Regions from separate parts of the Terrabacter sp. Soil810 genome, predicted to be linked through region 2. Evidence: riboswitches for the same ligand, from Rfam matches in the RefSeq annotation. Region 2 holds a riboswitch; each other region holds the start of a gene.
What was found. A riboswitch is a leader RNA that binds a small molecule or an ion and turns the genes downstream of it on or off. The one in region 2 is predicted to bind cyclic di-AMP.
Positions count from the first base shown of each region.

Region 1: it holds a riboswitch for cyclic di-AMP, as region 2 does, so the genes downstream of both, ASG96_RS23930 (C40 family peptidase) here and ASG96_RS24530 (transglycosylase family protein) in region 2, are expected to answer to the same signal.
Region 3: it holds a riboswitch for cyclic di-AMP, as region 2 does, so the genes downstream of both, ASG96_RS18420 (CHAP domain-containing protein) here and ASG96_RS24530 (transglycosylase family protein) in region 2, are expected to answer to the same signal.
Region 4: it holds a riboswitch for cyclic di-AMP, as region 2 does, so the genes downstream of both, ASG96_RS03185 (C40 family peptidase) here and ASG96_RS24530 (transglycosylase family protein) in region 2, are expected to answer to the same signal.

Region 1 covers NZ_LMSW01000001.1:174,795-177,976, forward strand. The annotation lists gene ASG96_RS00745 (acyl-CoA dehydrogenase) at 1-102, opposite strand, end outside; tRNA gene ASG96_RS23030 (tRNA-Gly) at 356-429, opposite strand; gene ASG96_RS00750 (FBP domain-containing protein) at 645-1,139, opposite strand; cyclic di-AMP (ydaO/yuaA leader) riboswitch at 1,523-1,696, shown strand; gene ASG96_RS23930 (C40 family peptidase) at 1,915-2,250, shown strand; gene ASG96_RS00760 (DUF6345 domain-containing protein) at 2,397-3,182, shown strand, end outside.
Region 2 covers NZ_LMSW01000011.1:111,906-115,087, reverse strand. The annotation lists gene ASG96_RS23750 (hypothetical protein) at 233-388, opposite strand; tRNA gene ASG96_RS06420 (tRNA-Thr) at 883-955, opposite strand; gene ASG96_RS24530 (transglycosylase family protein) at 1,108-1,749, opposite strand; cyclic di-AMP (ydaO/yuaA leader) riboswitch at 1,762-1,975, opposite strand; gene ASG96_RS06410 (serine/threonine-protein kinase) at 2,271-3,182, opposite strand, start outside.
Region 3 covers NZ_LMSW01000014.1:16,349-19,530, reverse strand. The annotation lists gene ASG96_RS18425 (alkene reductase) at 1-868, opposite strand, end outside; gene ASG96_RS18420 (CHAP domain-containing protein) at 1,121-1,996, opposite strand; cyclic di-AMP (ydaO/yuaA leader) riboswitch at 2,001-2,188, opposite strand; gene ASG96_RS18415 (sortase domain-bontaining protein) at 2,373-2,903, opposite strand.
Region 4 covers NZ_LMSW01000001.1:706,684-709,865, forward strand. The annotation lists gene ASG96_RS03175 (MFS transporter) at 1-220, shown strand, start outside; gene ASG96_RS03180 (metal-dependent transcriptional regulator) at 250-945, shown strand; cyclic di-AMP (ydaO/yuaA leader) riboswitch at 1,153-1,328, shown strand; gene ASG96_RS03185 (C40 family peptidase) at 1,331-2,107, shown strand; gene ASG96_RS03190 (DsbA family protein) at 2,204-2,887, shown strand; gene ASG96_RS03195 (hypothetical protein) at 2,935-3,182, opposite strand, start outside.

The DNA.
Region 1 (3,182 bases), on a different contig from region 2:
GTCGACGTCGGCGTAGATCCCCGTGCCCAGGACGTCCTGACGGTTGAAGACCTCGAAGAGGTTGAACTCGAGGTCTCGCACATTGCTCTTGTAGTGGCCCATCCGGGGACCCTCCACGTTCTGTCGCTCGTCGTGCGTCCGCACTGTCGTCGGCGGGCGCGCCAAGTTACTGGCCGGTCACTTCCATGATGCTACTGACGGGTAACGATCGCAAGGGGGAGAGGTCACGGTTGCGCCACGGGCCGGGCCGAGGGCGTATGCCGCCGGGCCGGCGCGCACCGCCGGGACCGGGCGACCTGGCATACGGCATCGGACAGCAGAAGGGCCCGGTCGCGATGACCGGGCCCTTCTCATCTGGAGCAGGCGGCACGAATTGCACGTACGTCTTCCTTCTGGAAGAAGGCTGTTCTGCTACTGAACTACGCCTGCGAGGCGACGCCAACCGTAGCAACTCCGGGCCGCCGGAGTCCAAACGGACGCGCCGGGAGCCTCGACCGAGCGCCGAGCGAAGGTCCTCCCAGTGCGGCCCACGGGCTCCGCTCGGTCCGCGCCGTGCCCGGTGGCATGGTGCGCCACACCACCGGGCCGGCGTCGCTCGAGGTCGCGGGCTGAGCCACGTCCAGCGACCGGGCGTCAGCGGACGCTCACGACCCGTCGCGCAGGCGGCGGGCGAAGGCCGACGACCTCGCCCGGAGCTCCTCGATGCGCCGCTCCACGAGCGCGAGCGGGTCGAGGCCGCCCTCCATGCCGTTCGGCAGGCGCCGGACGTGGGTCGAGCAGCTGAAGTCGGCGTGCACGAGGGTCCCGAGGCTGTTGCCCTCGCGCCCGGCGGCGCCCGCCCGGCGTGCCACGAAGAGCGTGACGTCGCTTGTCGCGAAGACGTCCTCGCACCACGCGCACGTCGTGCTGGCCTTGCGGGTCCGCTCGGAGGCCCGCAGGAGCAGGCCGACGGGTTCGTCGTCGACGGGGATGACGGCATACGCCCGCTGCGGGTTGCTGCGGTCGACCCAGCCGAGGTAGTCGAGCGACTCCCAGCGGAGGCCGAGGTCGAGGTCGGCGGGAAGGTTGGCCTGCTTGGCCTCGCGCCGCGACGCGTTGACGAAGGAGGCGCGAATCTCTTTGTCTGTCAGTGGTTTCACGGTCTGTTCCTGTCAGTCGGGCAGGACCGGATGGCCCGGTCAGCCGGGGTGGGGGAGGTGGCGCGGGACCGGGACCGCTGAGCAGGCCATGACGGCCACCCACCTCTCCGCGGGCCTCCCCGCTGACGACTGACGTGCCCCGACGGAGCCGCGTCCATGGTGCGTGGTGGAGGGTGCGCCGGTCCACCCCTTAACGGCACGGGCCGCCGAGGGCGTATGCCGTGGGGTCACGGCGCGCCTCACAGGCGCCCTGAATGCCCCTGATGTCCGCCTGAATACCTTTTGACTTGTCAACTATTGCCATAATCTGACGTTCCATGCACTTTTCGTGACCTGTCTGTCACCGTCGATGGATGCTCATCGCCCGGGGTCCTCCCCGAGCGGCCCACCGGACGCCGAGTCCTGTCCACCGGTGGGGCAGCCACGCAATAACGGACAGGAGTGGGGGACCCACTTTCGGGCCGGTCAGCCGGTCCTTGGGGTGAAGCCGCATCTGCGGCCGGGCATCTTCCGCCCGAACCCGACAGCTCACCTCACAGGCGTGGGAAGGAAGTCCACCATGTCCATTTCTACCCTTGCACGCCGAATTCCCTTGCAGTCCTTGGCGATCACGCCACTACTAGCAGCAGCTCTCCTCGTCGGGACCGGAGGCGCACCGACATCGTCGGTCTCGCCCCACGCGGCAACAGGCTCAGCGCAGGGTCCGGTCACCATCAAGGCCAGGTCGGTCGCCTACGTCTCCGCCTACGCGCGAGCCGTCCGAGGAAGGGCGGCGGTGAAGATCGCCGCCGCACAGCAGGGCGACCCGTACCGGTACGGCGCCGCGGGTCCGTCGGCGTTCGACTGCTCCGGCCTCGTCTACTACACCTATCGCACGCGCCTCGGTGTCGGTGTGCCGCGCACGGCCAGCGCGCAGCGGCTCGCCAGCGTCCGCATCAGCAAGTCGAACCTCCAGCAGGGAGACCTGATCTTCTTCCTGTCCGGAGGACGCGTCTACCACGTCGGGATCTACGCCGGCTACGGCAAGGTCTGGCACTCGCCCAAGCCCGGTCAACGCGTCCAGCTCTCGAGGATCTGGACGACGAGCTGGGTGGCGGGCCGCATGCCCTGACGGCTGCGGTGTCGGCCGTCGCCTGCGGCGTCGGAGTCGATCCAGACCGGGACGGAGCGATACGTCGCGAACTGCGACCTGTATCACTGGTCCGGTCGTGGACCACTTGTCCGTGCGTCGCCTGACGCAAGGAACAGGGAGATCCCATGACCATGTCACTACCCGTCTTCGAGCTGGGTCGACCCGAGCTCGACCCCGGCCGCGTCGCAGCTCTCGCAGCCGACCTCTTCGAGCTCGAGGGTGAGGTCACCGAGGATGGTGAACGACTCTCTGTCTCCGACGAGAACCTGCTCCTCGAGGTGTTCGTCGCCTCGGGGGACCTCTTCGCTGCGGACCGCGCCCAGCTCTGGAACCCCTCACTGCGGCCCTCGCTGCCGAAGCCCGAGGAGGCCTACGACCGGGCCCGCGAGCTGATCCGGCGTCACGACCTGTGGCAGACGCAGGGGGACCTGGTCGAACTCGTCGAGCTCGGCGCCGGGGCCACCCATGTCGCCGCCCGAGGGCGTCGACGCGCTCGGGCGGACCGTCGAAGCCGTCAGCTCGACGTGCAGGCGCGCTTCGTCCTCGGCATCCGCAATCCGGGGGTCGACTCGGAGTCGAAGGTCCTTCCGGTCATCGGAGGTGGCGGGAAGCTCACCTTAACCTTCGGCGACGGCGGCCGGCTCATCGGCGCCAACGGAGGCTTCCGCCCGATCGGGGAGCCGCACGTCGTCGATGCCCTCGACGTGGACGAGGCCTTCGCGCGGCTCGGCGCCGACGGCGACCTCGGCGAGGTCGACCGCCGCGGCGCCTACCTCGCCTACTACATGGCTCCCGGCGATGTCGTCCAGGAGCTGCTCACACCGGTCTGGGTCTTCACGAGCGACTTCGAGGTCGAGCACGCCGGCGGCAAGGGCAGCTCGACCGTGCACGCCCGCCACACCTTCGTCGCG
Region 2 (3,182 bases):
GGAACGGCGCGCGCCCCGCCGGGCCGTCGTGCGGAAGGGCTGCCAACCGCTCGGGGGGTTGACTGGCGGCGAATAGACACAGCTTTGCGATCGCGCGACTCGGGGCGTGTGGAGGAACCATCCAAGCCGGGTGATCGTGAGCTCGGCATGTTGGGCGGTGAAATCAAGCGTGCTCAAGAACCCGTGGATCCGGAAGAGGTTGGGCTGGTTGTAGCCGCCGATCGGGTTGCGTTCAGTCGTCCTTCTTCAGGCTCGGGTACTTCTTCACCACGGCCGCGCGGACCTTCTCCTGCTCGGCCGCGGTGCCGTGCTGTGCCACCCGAGCCAGCGCATTCCGCGCATGCTCGAGATCGAGGATCGGATACGGATACTTCATCTGCTCGGGCAAGGCGAAGGAAGACTCTTCAGGTTCTTGCGGTTCTTGCCGCTGCTCAGGTCTTTCGTCAGGGAGGTGACCCCTTTGCTCAGCGCGAACGACAGCTGGGTGCTGTGCCTCGTCACCTACCCACCAGTCCGTCCGCACACCGGTTCTTACCGGTCGGTGGCTCGCGCACGCGGGGAGGGGCGGGCCCGTTGAACCACCCGGCATGTCCGAAGAGTCCCCGGCGCGCTGCGAGGCGATGCGGCCCCACTCAGGCGGCGATCAGATGCCTCGAGCACGCTGCCGTGACCCACAAACCCGGCCCTGTCGTGCGATCCATGTGCGATTAGACGCCGAGTTCAGGGACACAAGCATCCACAACTTCCGGGCCCACGGCGGCCCGGCTAGCGACGTTTCCGCAGGTCAAAGTCCCTTTCGGAACCGACGCCACCTTTTGAGATAACAGATGAGAAACAGGTGCGGCTGGGAGGCCAGTTCCCTTATGCACCAATCAAATTCCGAGCTGGCGAGGGGACTCGAACCCCTAACCGCCTGTTTACAAGACAGGTGCGCTACCAGTTGCGCCACGCCAGCACGTCCCGGCGCGAGCGCCGCGGACGGGCGAAAGCGTAGCCGAGCCGGACCGCATACGCCCACACGGCTCGGCCGGGGGAGACGAAAGGACGGCCCCGCGCAAACCCAGGGGTTGGTCGCGCGAGGCCGTCCGGCTCAGTTGTATCAGGAACTCACGGGAGTCGCAGAGTCTGACCCACGAAGATGAGGTTCGGGTTGGTGACCCGGGCCCCGTTCGCCTTCCAGAGGGACTTCCAGCCGCCGGCCACGTGGTAGCGCGCGGCGATCTTGCCGAGGGTGTCACCACTGCGGACGGTGATCTTGGCGCCCTTGGCAGTGTTCTTCTTGGTGGACGTGACGGCATACGTCTTCTTCTTGACGACCTTCTTCGTCGTCACCGGCTTGCGCACGGTCGACCGCGAGACCGGGGTCGACGTGGCGCCGCCGTTGGCGCGCGTCAGGCCCGCGCGCTGCGAGCACACCGGCCAGGCGCCGGGGCCCTGGGAGGCGAGCACACGCTGCGCGACGGCGATCTGCTCGGCCCTGGTGGCGAGGTCCGCGCGCGGTGCGAAGGCCGTGCCGCCGTAGCCGCGCCACGTGCTCTGCACGAACTGGAGTCCGCCGTAGTAGCCGTTGCCGGTGTTGATGTGCCAGTTGCCGCTCGACTCGCACTGGGCGACGCGGTCCCAGACGGAGGCCGCCTTGGCCGACCCGCCCGTGGCGATGCCACCGACGATGGTGGCGGCTCCAGCGATACCGACTCCCGCGATGCGCTGCTTGACCGAGACCTTCTTGGTCGCAGCATGCTTCGACATGTACTGCATGGTGTTTCCTTCCTGACGCGCGCCTGCGGGGTTAGCTGTCGGGTTGGGGCGTCAGGTGCCCTGTCGCGGATGCGACTTCACCCCGAGACCAGATCTCGTCCTCTTGTCATGCGCTTCGACACACATGCACTCACTGGTCACACTGGGTCCCCCGTCCTCGCCCGGCCCACGGCTGTGGGCTGCATCCCTGGCTGGCGAGGCTCGGCGCGCTCAGGGAACGGATTGATGGGTGTCCATGTGAAGTTGTGGGAGCGTTCGTGTGGAGCCGGACGCGACGAAGCGACCCGGGAGCCAAGTGCTGCAGCTCCCGTCCGACCCGAGAGTCGAGGCCGCCGAGCACTGACGGTACGGGACGTTCCAGCCCTGCACAAGGAATGTCGAGACACTTCCGTGATCTTTTCCCAGCCTCTGACAGGGGTTGATGCGCTAGGGACACAGGGCCCGCACAGAGGTCGCATCAGGCACCCACAGACCCCACCGGGCGGGCCTACAGACGCGGCGGTGCGCGGCCGTCAGTGCCCGAACGGGTTGGCCGTGAACGGGTCCCACGTGAGGCTCGTGCCGTGCTGGAGCGCCACGAGAGCGGCCACGACGCCGAAGACGGCGAGCAGCCCGGACACGATCTGCGCGGCGAGGCCGGCCGGCACGAGGCGCCGCGCGATCGAGCGCGACCCCCGCCGCAGCGAGGCACCGCCGGGTCCCCACCACAGCATGAGCAGGCCCAGGACGCCGCCGACGGCGAGCGTGATCGGGGCGCCGGGCCCGAGGTCGCTCCCCTGTGTCCCGGCGAGGAGCAGGGCGGCCGCGAAGATCCCCGCGAGCGCCACGGCGACGGGCAGGAGCAGTCCCACCCCGGTCGCGATGATGCCGACGACGAGGTGCCACGGGCTCGAGACGACGGCGAAGGGCACGTCGCTGCGCCGACGCCCGAAGTCGTAGCGGCGCAGCACGAGCGCCGTGACGGAGCGGTCGGTGGCGCGGGCGAGCGCCGACAGCACCACGAGCACGAGCAGGGCGATGCCCGGCCAGGCCATGAGGGCACCGATCCAGGCGATGCCGACGGCGGCCAGCAGGCCGGTGCGCATCGGCAGGCCGATGCGGGGGTCGCCCTCGCGCGGGGCCGGCTCCGCCTCCTCGTCCCACTCGTCCTCGGGCCAGTAGCCCTGCTGGGCCTGCTCGACGTCCTCGCCCCCGTGCCCGTGGAGGGCGTCGTAGTCCTGCGCTCCGCCCCACTCGTGGTCCGACGCCGGCTCGTCGTCCCAGCCGTGGTCGTATGCCGCCGGGTCGGGTGCGGGCGCCGGGGCGCCGGTCGGGGGCGGGGCCCACCGCACCGGGGTATCGGCCGGGTGCGCAGTCGCCGGCGTCACGGGCGGCATGACGGCGGTGCTGCCGTTCTGGACCACCTGTGTGTCGCCCGGAGTCGC
Region 3 (3,182 bases), on a different contig from region 2:
AGCCCGTGTTGAGGATGACCGGACCGCCGAAGCGCTTGCGCAGGTCGCGGACGATGTCGGACTCCGGGTCGCCGAGGATGCTGAGGTAGGCGAGCCCGAGCGGCGCGATGCCCTCCACGAGCGACTCGTAGGTCGCGGCCGTCTCGGCCTCGTCCTCCTCGAGCACCCCCTGGATGTTGTGCGACGGCGAGATGCGGATGCCGACGCGGTCGGCGCCGATCGCCTCGGCCACCGCCTTCGTGATCTCCACGACGAGGCGGGCGCGGTTCTCGGGCGATCCGCCGTAGCCGTCGGTGCGCTCGTTGCTCGACGGCGCGAGGAACTGGTGCGGCAGGTAGCCGTTCGCGGCGTGCACCTCGACGCCGTCGAGCCCGGCCGCGACGGCCTGGCGCGCAGCGTGGACGAACTCCGCCACGAGCGCGGGGATCTCATCGGTCTCGAGGGCCCGCGGGACGGCATACGCCTGCTGACCCCTGGGGGTCACGACCTCGCCGGGGGCCGCGATGGCGCTCGGCGCCACGCTCTCGAGCCCGCCCTTGTTGTCGGGGTGGGCGACGCGGCCGGCGTGCATGAGCTGGACGACGACGTGGCCACCGCCCGCGTGCACGGCGTCGGCGACGAGGCGCCAGCCGGCGACCTGCTCGTCGGAGTGGATGCCGGGGGTGTCGAGGTAGCCCTGCCCGACGGCGCTCGGCTGGGTGCCCTCGGTGATGATGAGACCGGCGCTCGCGCGCTGGCCGTAGTACTCGGCGTTGAGCTCGGTCGGCGCCTGGCCCTCGCCGGCGCGGTTGCGCGTCAGGGGTGCCATGACGAAGTGCTGGGGAAGGTCCCAGCGGCCGATGCGGATGCTCTCGAAGGCCGTGGACACAGGCCTGCTCCTCACGTTCTCGGGGACTGTGGTCGCGGTCGGCGGCTCCACCGGCGACCGGTGGAGCCTTCAACTACCCAGTCGACAAGGAGCGGGGCCGGTGGATCATTCCCCGGTGTCCAGGGTTGCGCGTGTGGGGGATCCCACGCGGCCGAGGGTTCGCGGGGGTATGCCGAAGGGGAGGATGCGCAGGCATCCTCCCCTTCGTACGCGCTCAGCTCGCGGAGAGCTCCACGGTCGCGACCTGATGGGTCACGGCGCGTAGATGTACCTCATGCCGGGGCCGTCGGTCAGCGTGCGGGTGTTGTAGTTGTACGCACCGGCGAGGGCGTTCATCTCGACGATCGTCACCTCGTTGCCGTTGACCGCGGTCACCCACGCGACGTGGCCGACGCTCGAGGAGCCGTGGACGCCGGGCTCCATGACGAGGATCGAGCGGGTGCGCGGCGTGCCGCTCACGGTGTAGCCGGCGTTGGCGGCACCGGTGTCCCAGACCATCGCGTTGCCGGTCCAGCCGCCGGGGTAGTAGCCCTCGGACTGGTACCACTTGTTGAGGGCGCCCCACGTGCACTGGCCGTCGGTGGCCCAGTTGGACGAGGCGCGCATGCCGGAGGAGGCGCTCGGGACGGAGCCGTTGCTGCTCGACTTCGTCGACGAGGTGCTGTTCGTCAGCGTCGAGCGGGTCAGGTCGCGGGAGGCGCGCTGGGCAGTGGCCTTGCGCTCGGCGGCAGCCTTGGCGGCGGCGCGCTCGGTCTTGACCTGGACGTCCTCGATGACCTGCGGCTTGGGCTTGGCGACGCGCTTGGCGACGGCCTGCTGCGCGGCGGGGGCGTAGCCGATCTTCGACAGCGCGGTCGAGGCGGCGGGAGCGGCGGCCGTGGCGGGGCCGACAGCGGCCGGAGCCGCAGCGTCCACGCCGGCAGCAGCCGCGACGTCGCCCGAGCTGGGCGACAAGGTGTCGGCGCTCGCCGGGTTGGCGAAGGTGGCGACCAGTCCACCGGTGGCGGCGACGACAGCACCCGCCTTCATGGCCGGCTGAGCCGACTCGCGGGCGAGGAGCTTGAGCTCGTTGAGGGGGTTGTGGCGGCCTGGCGCACGGTGGCGACCGCGGATGATCTCAGTGTTCACGCGTCTTACCTCTCCGCGCCTACGAAGTTAGCTGTCGGGTTCGGGCGGAAAGGTGCCCGGGCCACCTGCCTCGCGAACGGGTCGCGTGGCGGGTGAGTCTTCACCCCAAGGACGTCCGAAGTCGTTGCGCCGGACGCCCGGAGAAACGTGTGGTTCCTCCGCTCCTGTCACAAGGTTTGATCTCTCTCGTCAGGCGGTGACAGGACTAGGCGGTCCACCTCACGAGAGCCCGACCAGGTGGCCGGACTCCCGGAAGACTAGACGAGGCAGCTGGCAAATGTCACGCCACGGTAACGGCGACGCGCGGGGTACGCCCTTGAAAGTCCGTTGTGTGCGTCTATACCAACGCTTTACCTTCCGCCGGGTGAGACGTGGATCACACCCGGGGGACGTATCGGACAAGCCCCCCATGGGTACGCCGCGGGGTCCCGACCGGCGGGACCCTCGGTAGCCCCGGCGCGTCAGCCGGCGCGTCAGCCGGCTCTCGACAGGTGGCCGAAGACCACGACGTTGTCGCGGTACTCGTTGCGGCTGTCGGGTCGGGCCCGCCACAGGTGACGAGCCGGATCTCGGCCCTGGTGACGTCGCCCTTGTAGACGAGGTCGGTCGGGAACTGCGTCTTCGTGTAGGCCGCGACCCGGTCGACCGTGAAGGTCAGGTGCGAGCCCTCGCGGCGCGACACCGTGACGACGTCGCCGGCCTTGACCCTGCCGAGCTCGTGGAAGATGCCCGGCACCCCCGAGGGCGTGTCGACGTGCGCCGCGAGGACCGACGGACCGAGCTGTCCCGGCGTGGGGTCGGCGTCGTAGATCCCGACCTCCTGGGCCGTGCCCGGCACCGAGATGGTCCCGTCCCGCTGGACGCGCAGCGGCACGAAGTGCGACGACCGCACCCCGATCGACGGGATCTCGATCGAGGTCGGTTCGGACGCCTCGAGGAAGTCGCCGATGCCGGCGCCCGCAACGGCGGCCCCACCTCCGCCTGCCGGCGTCCCACCCTGACCGGGGGACGCCGACTGGCTCGGGTTGGACGGGCCCTTGGTGGACGGGCTCGCCGTGGCGGTGGGTCCGGCCGAGGAGACTCCGGGGAGACAAACCGTCCATCCATCTCTGCTTCAGACGGGGGGGCGTCGTCGACCGTCTCCGCGTGGGGGTTCGCGGCCCGCTGCCGGTTGGATTGGGGTTCC
Region 4 (3,182 bases), on a different contig from region 2:
GCGCCTCTGCGCGGACGTGGGAAGGGCGGCGGGCCCTCTGGCGTTGTCAGGGCTGAGCGCCATCATGTCGCTCGGCGCCTCCGCCGTCGTGCTCGGCGTGGGGGCCGTCGTCGGGGCGGGCTGGCTGCGCATCTGGGTGCCGCGGCACGACCCGACCCGGGGCCCGAGGACCGGCCCCACGACCGGGCCCGCGACAGGACCGGCCACGAGCGGTCCCTGACCGCTCTCCGACTCTGAGAAGGTATGACCGTGACGGACCTGATCGACACCACCGAGATGTACCTGCGCACCATCTTCGAGCTCGAGGAGGAGGGCATCGTTCCCCTCCGCGCGCGCATCGCCGAGCGTCTCGGCCACTCGGGCCCCACCGTGTCGCAGACCGTCGCCCGCATGGAGCGTGACGGTCTCGTCGCCGTCTCGGGCGACCGGCACCTCGAGCTGTCCGACCACGGCCGGCTGCTCGCGACCCGGGTCATGCGCAAGCACCGCCTCGCCGAGCGGCTCCTCGTCGACGTCATCGGCCTCGAGTGGGAGTACGCCCACGACGAGGCGTGCCGGTGGGAGCACGTCATGTCCGAGAAGGTGGAGCGCAAGATCCTCGGGCTCATCGGCGAGGGCCTCGAGTCGCCCTACGGCAACCCGATCCCCGGTCTCGAGGAGCTCGGGGTGCGTCAGGACGAGGACTTCCTGACGGGCCTCAGCACGCTGACCGCCGCCGTCGGCGACGCCCCGGCCGTGGTGACGATCCGCCGCATCGGCGAGCCCGTGCAGGTCGACCCCGAGGCGCTCGCGCTGCTGACGAGCGCCGGTGTCGTGCCCGGGGCGCGTGTCGAGGTCGTCCGTGACGGTGGCCGGGTCCTGGCCGTCCGCGAGGGCAGCGAGCCGTCCACCGGCGTGTCCCTGCCCGACGACGTCGCCGTCCACGTCTTCTGCCAGGCGGCCTGAACACGCCGTGTCCGGCAGGGTTTGCCCCGGTCTGCGGGGTCGTTTTGGCATGCCTTGCCACACCTCGTCCGAGCCCTTCCTGGCGTCGCTGAAATTTCTTTGACTTCCGGGAACTCGAAGGTGACAAGGCCCATGGACTTGGGTACGGTGGGCGAACTTGCTCTCCCCGTCGAGTGAGTGCCCCGGGTCGGACCGCCTAGTCCTGCCATCGACCTGAGGCTCAGTACGAACCGCACGGCAGGAGCGGGGGAACCACTTTCTCCGGGCGTCGAGAGACGCCCTCGGGGTGAAGCCCTCCGTGGACCGAACCTGGTCCGAGCGAAGGCCGGGCAGTACCTCCAGCCCGAACCCGACAGCTCACCTCGTAGGCGTCGAGAGGTCAAACGTGGCTCAGAACGTTCCCGGGCGCCACCGCGCCCCCGGTCGCTTCAACGCGATCTCGGAGCTCAAGACGATCGCCAAGGAGTCGGCCCAGCCCGCCGTGAAGGGTGCCGCCATCGTCGCGGCCTCCGGTGGTCTCGTCGCCTCGTTCGCCGGCACGGCGAACGCCGCTGACGGTACGAGCAGCGCCGCCGCCGGCCCTGCGGCCGTCGGCCCGGCCGTCGGCACCCTCAAGGCCGGCAACGCCCTGTCGGCGATCGGCTACGCCAAGCCCGCCCTCAAGCAGGCCACGGTCAAGCCCGTCGTCATCGAGGACGTCAAGGTCAAGGCGGAGCGTGCCGAGAAGAAGGCCGCCGCGAAGGCTGCCGCCGAGCGGGAGGCCGCACAGGAGCGCGCGTCGCGCTCCGGCTCGACCACGCGCGCTGCCCTCAACGTCGCGCCCAACCCCAGCGCCACCGGCATCGTCGGCATCGCCCAGTCGTTCTTCGGCGTGCCCTACGTCTACGGCGGCACGACGCCCTCCGGCTTCGACTGCTCGGGCTTCACGTCCTACGTCTACCGCCAGGCTGGCATCTCGATCCCGCGCACCGCCTCGGCCCAGGCCGCGGCCTCGACGCCGGTCAGCAACCCGCGCCCCGGCGATCTCGTCTTCTTCGGCTCGCCGATCTACCACGTGGGCATCTACGTCAGCCCAGGCCGCATGATCGACGCCCAGCGTCCCGGCACCGTGATCGGCAACCACTCGATCTGGACCCAGCCGTCGATGTACGGCCGCATCTGAGCGGTCACCTCTCGCGCCTCACGTTGCGCCCCCACCGGATCCGGTGGGGGCGCAACGCTTTTCCGGCCTCGACGGCGTCCGTGGTTGACTGAGTCGATGACCGATCAGCCTGCCGCCGAGTCCACGACCCTCATCGAGCTCGACCTCTGGAGCGACCTGGTCTGCCCCTACTCCTGGGTCGCCAAGCGGCGGGTCGAGGCCGCCGTGGCAGCCTTCGAGCGCCCGCACGACGTCACGGTGCGACTGCGCTCCTTCGAGCTCGACCCGGACGTTCCGGTGGGTGGCGCGGTGCCCGTCAGCGAGCACCTGTCGGTGCGGCACGGCGGCGACGCCGGTGCCGGCCGGCTGATGAACGCCAGGGCGAGCGAGGTGGCCGAGGCCGATGACCTCGTCTTCGACTGGGACCGTGCCGTGCGCGCCAACACCTTCGACGCCCACCGGCTCTGCGCCCTCGCCGGCGAGATGGGTGGCCCCGCGCTACGCTCCGCGGCGGTCGAGCGCTTCCACTCGGCCCACTTCGGCGAGGGCCTCGCCATCGACGACCACGAGGTGCTGCAGCGGCTCGCCGCCGAGTGCGGCCTCGACGAGCGCCGCGTGTCGGCCGTTCTCGCGTCGGACGAGTACGCCGAGCAGGTGCGTGCCGACGAGCAGCAGGCGCGCTCCATGGGCGTCACGTCGACGCCCTTCGTCGTCGCCAACGGCTATGCCGCCGTGACCGGTGCCCACCCGGTCGAGGACTACCTCGCACTCATGCGCGGGGTCGCTACCCAGACCGTCTGACGGGTCCGGGGGACTCGCGGAGGCGGCCGGACGGCATACGCCCCCGGTCAGGAGGGGTGGTCAGCGGCCGGACGGCCGAAGGTCACCGCCTCGTCGACGGCCGGTGGCGCCTCGGCGCGCAGCTGCTGGTCGGGGAGCGGGCCGAGGGCGTCGTTTACCGTCGAGAAGGCACGGCGCAGCGCGACGAAGACGGTGACCGCGAAGATCTGGCGGTCGTCGAAGCCGGCCGCCCGCAACGGCTCGAGGTCGGCCGGCGTGGTGGCGTTGGGGTTGCCTGCGACGGTCCGGGCCCACG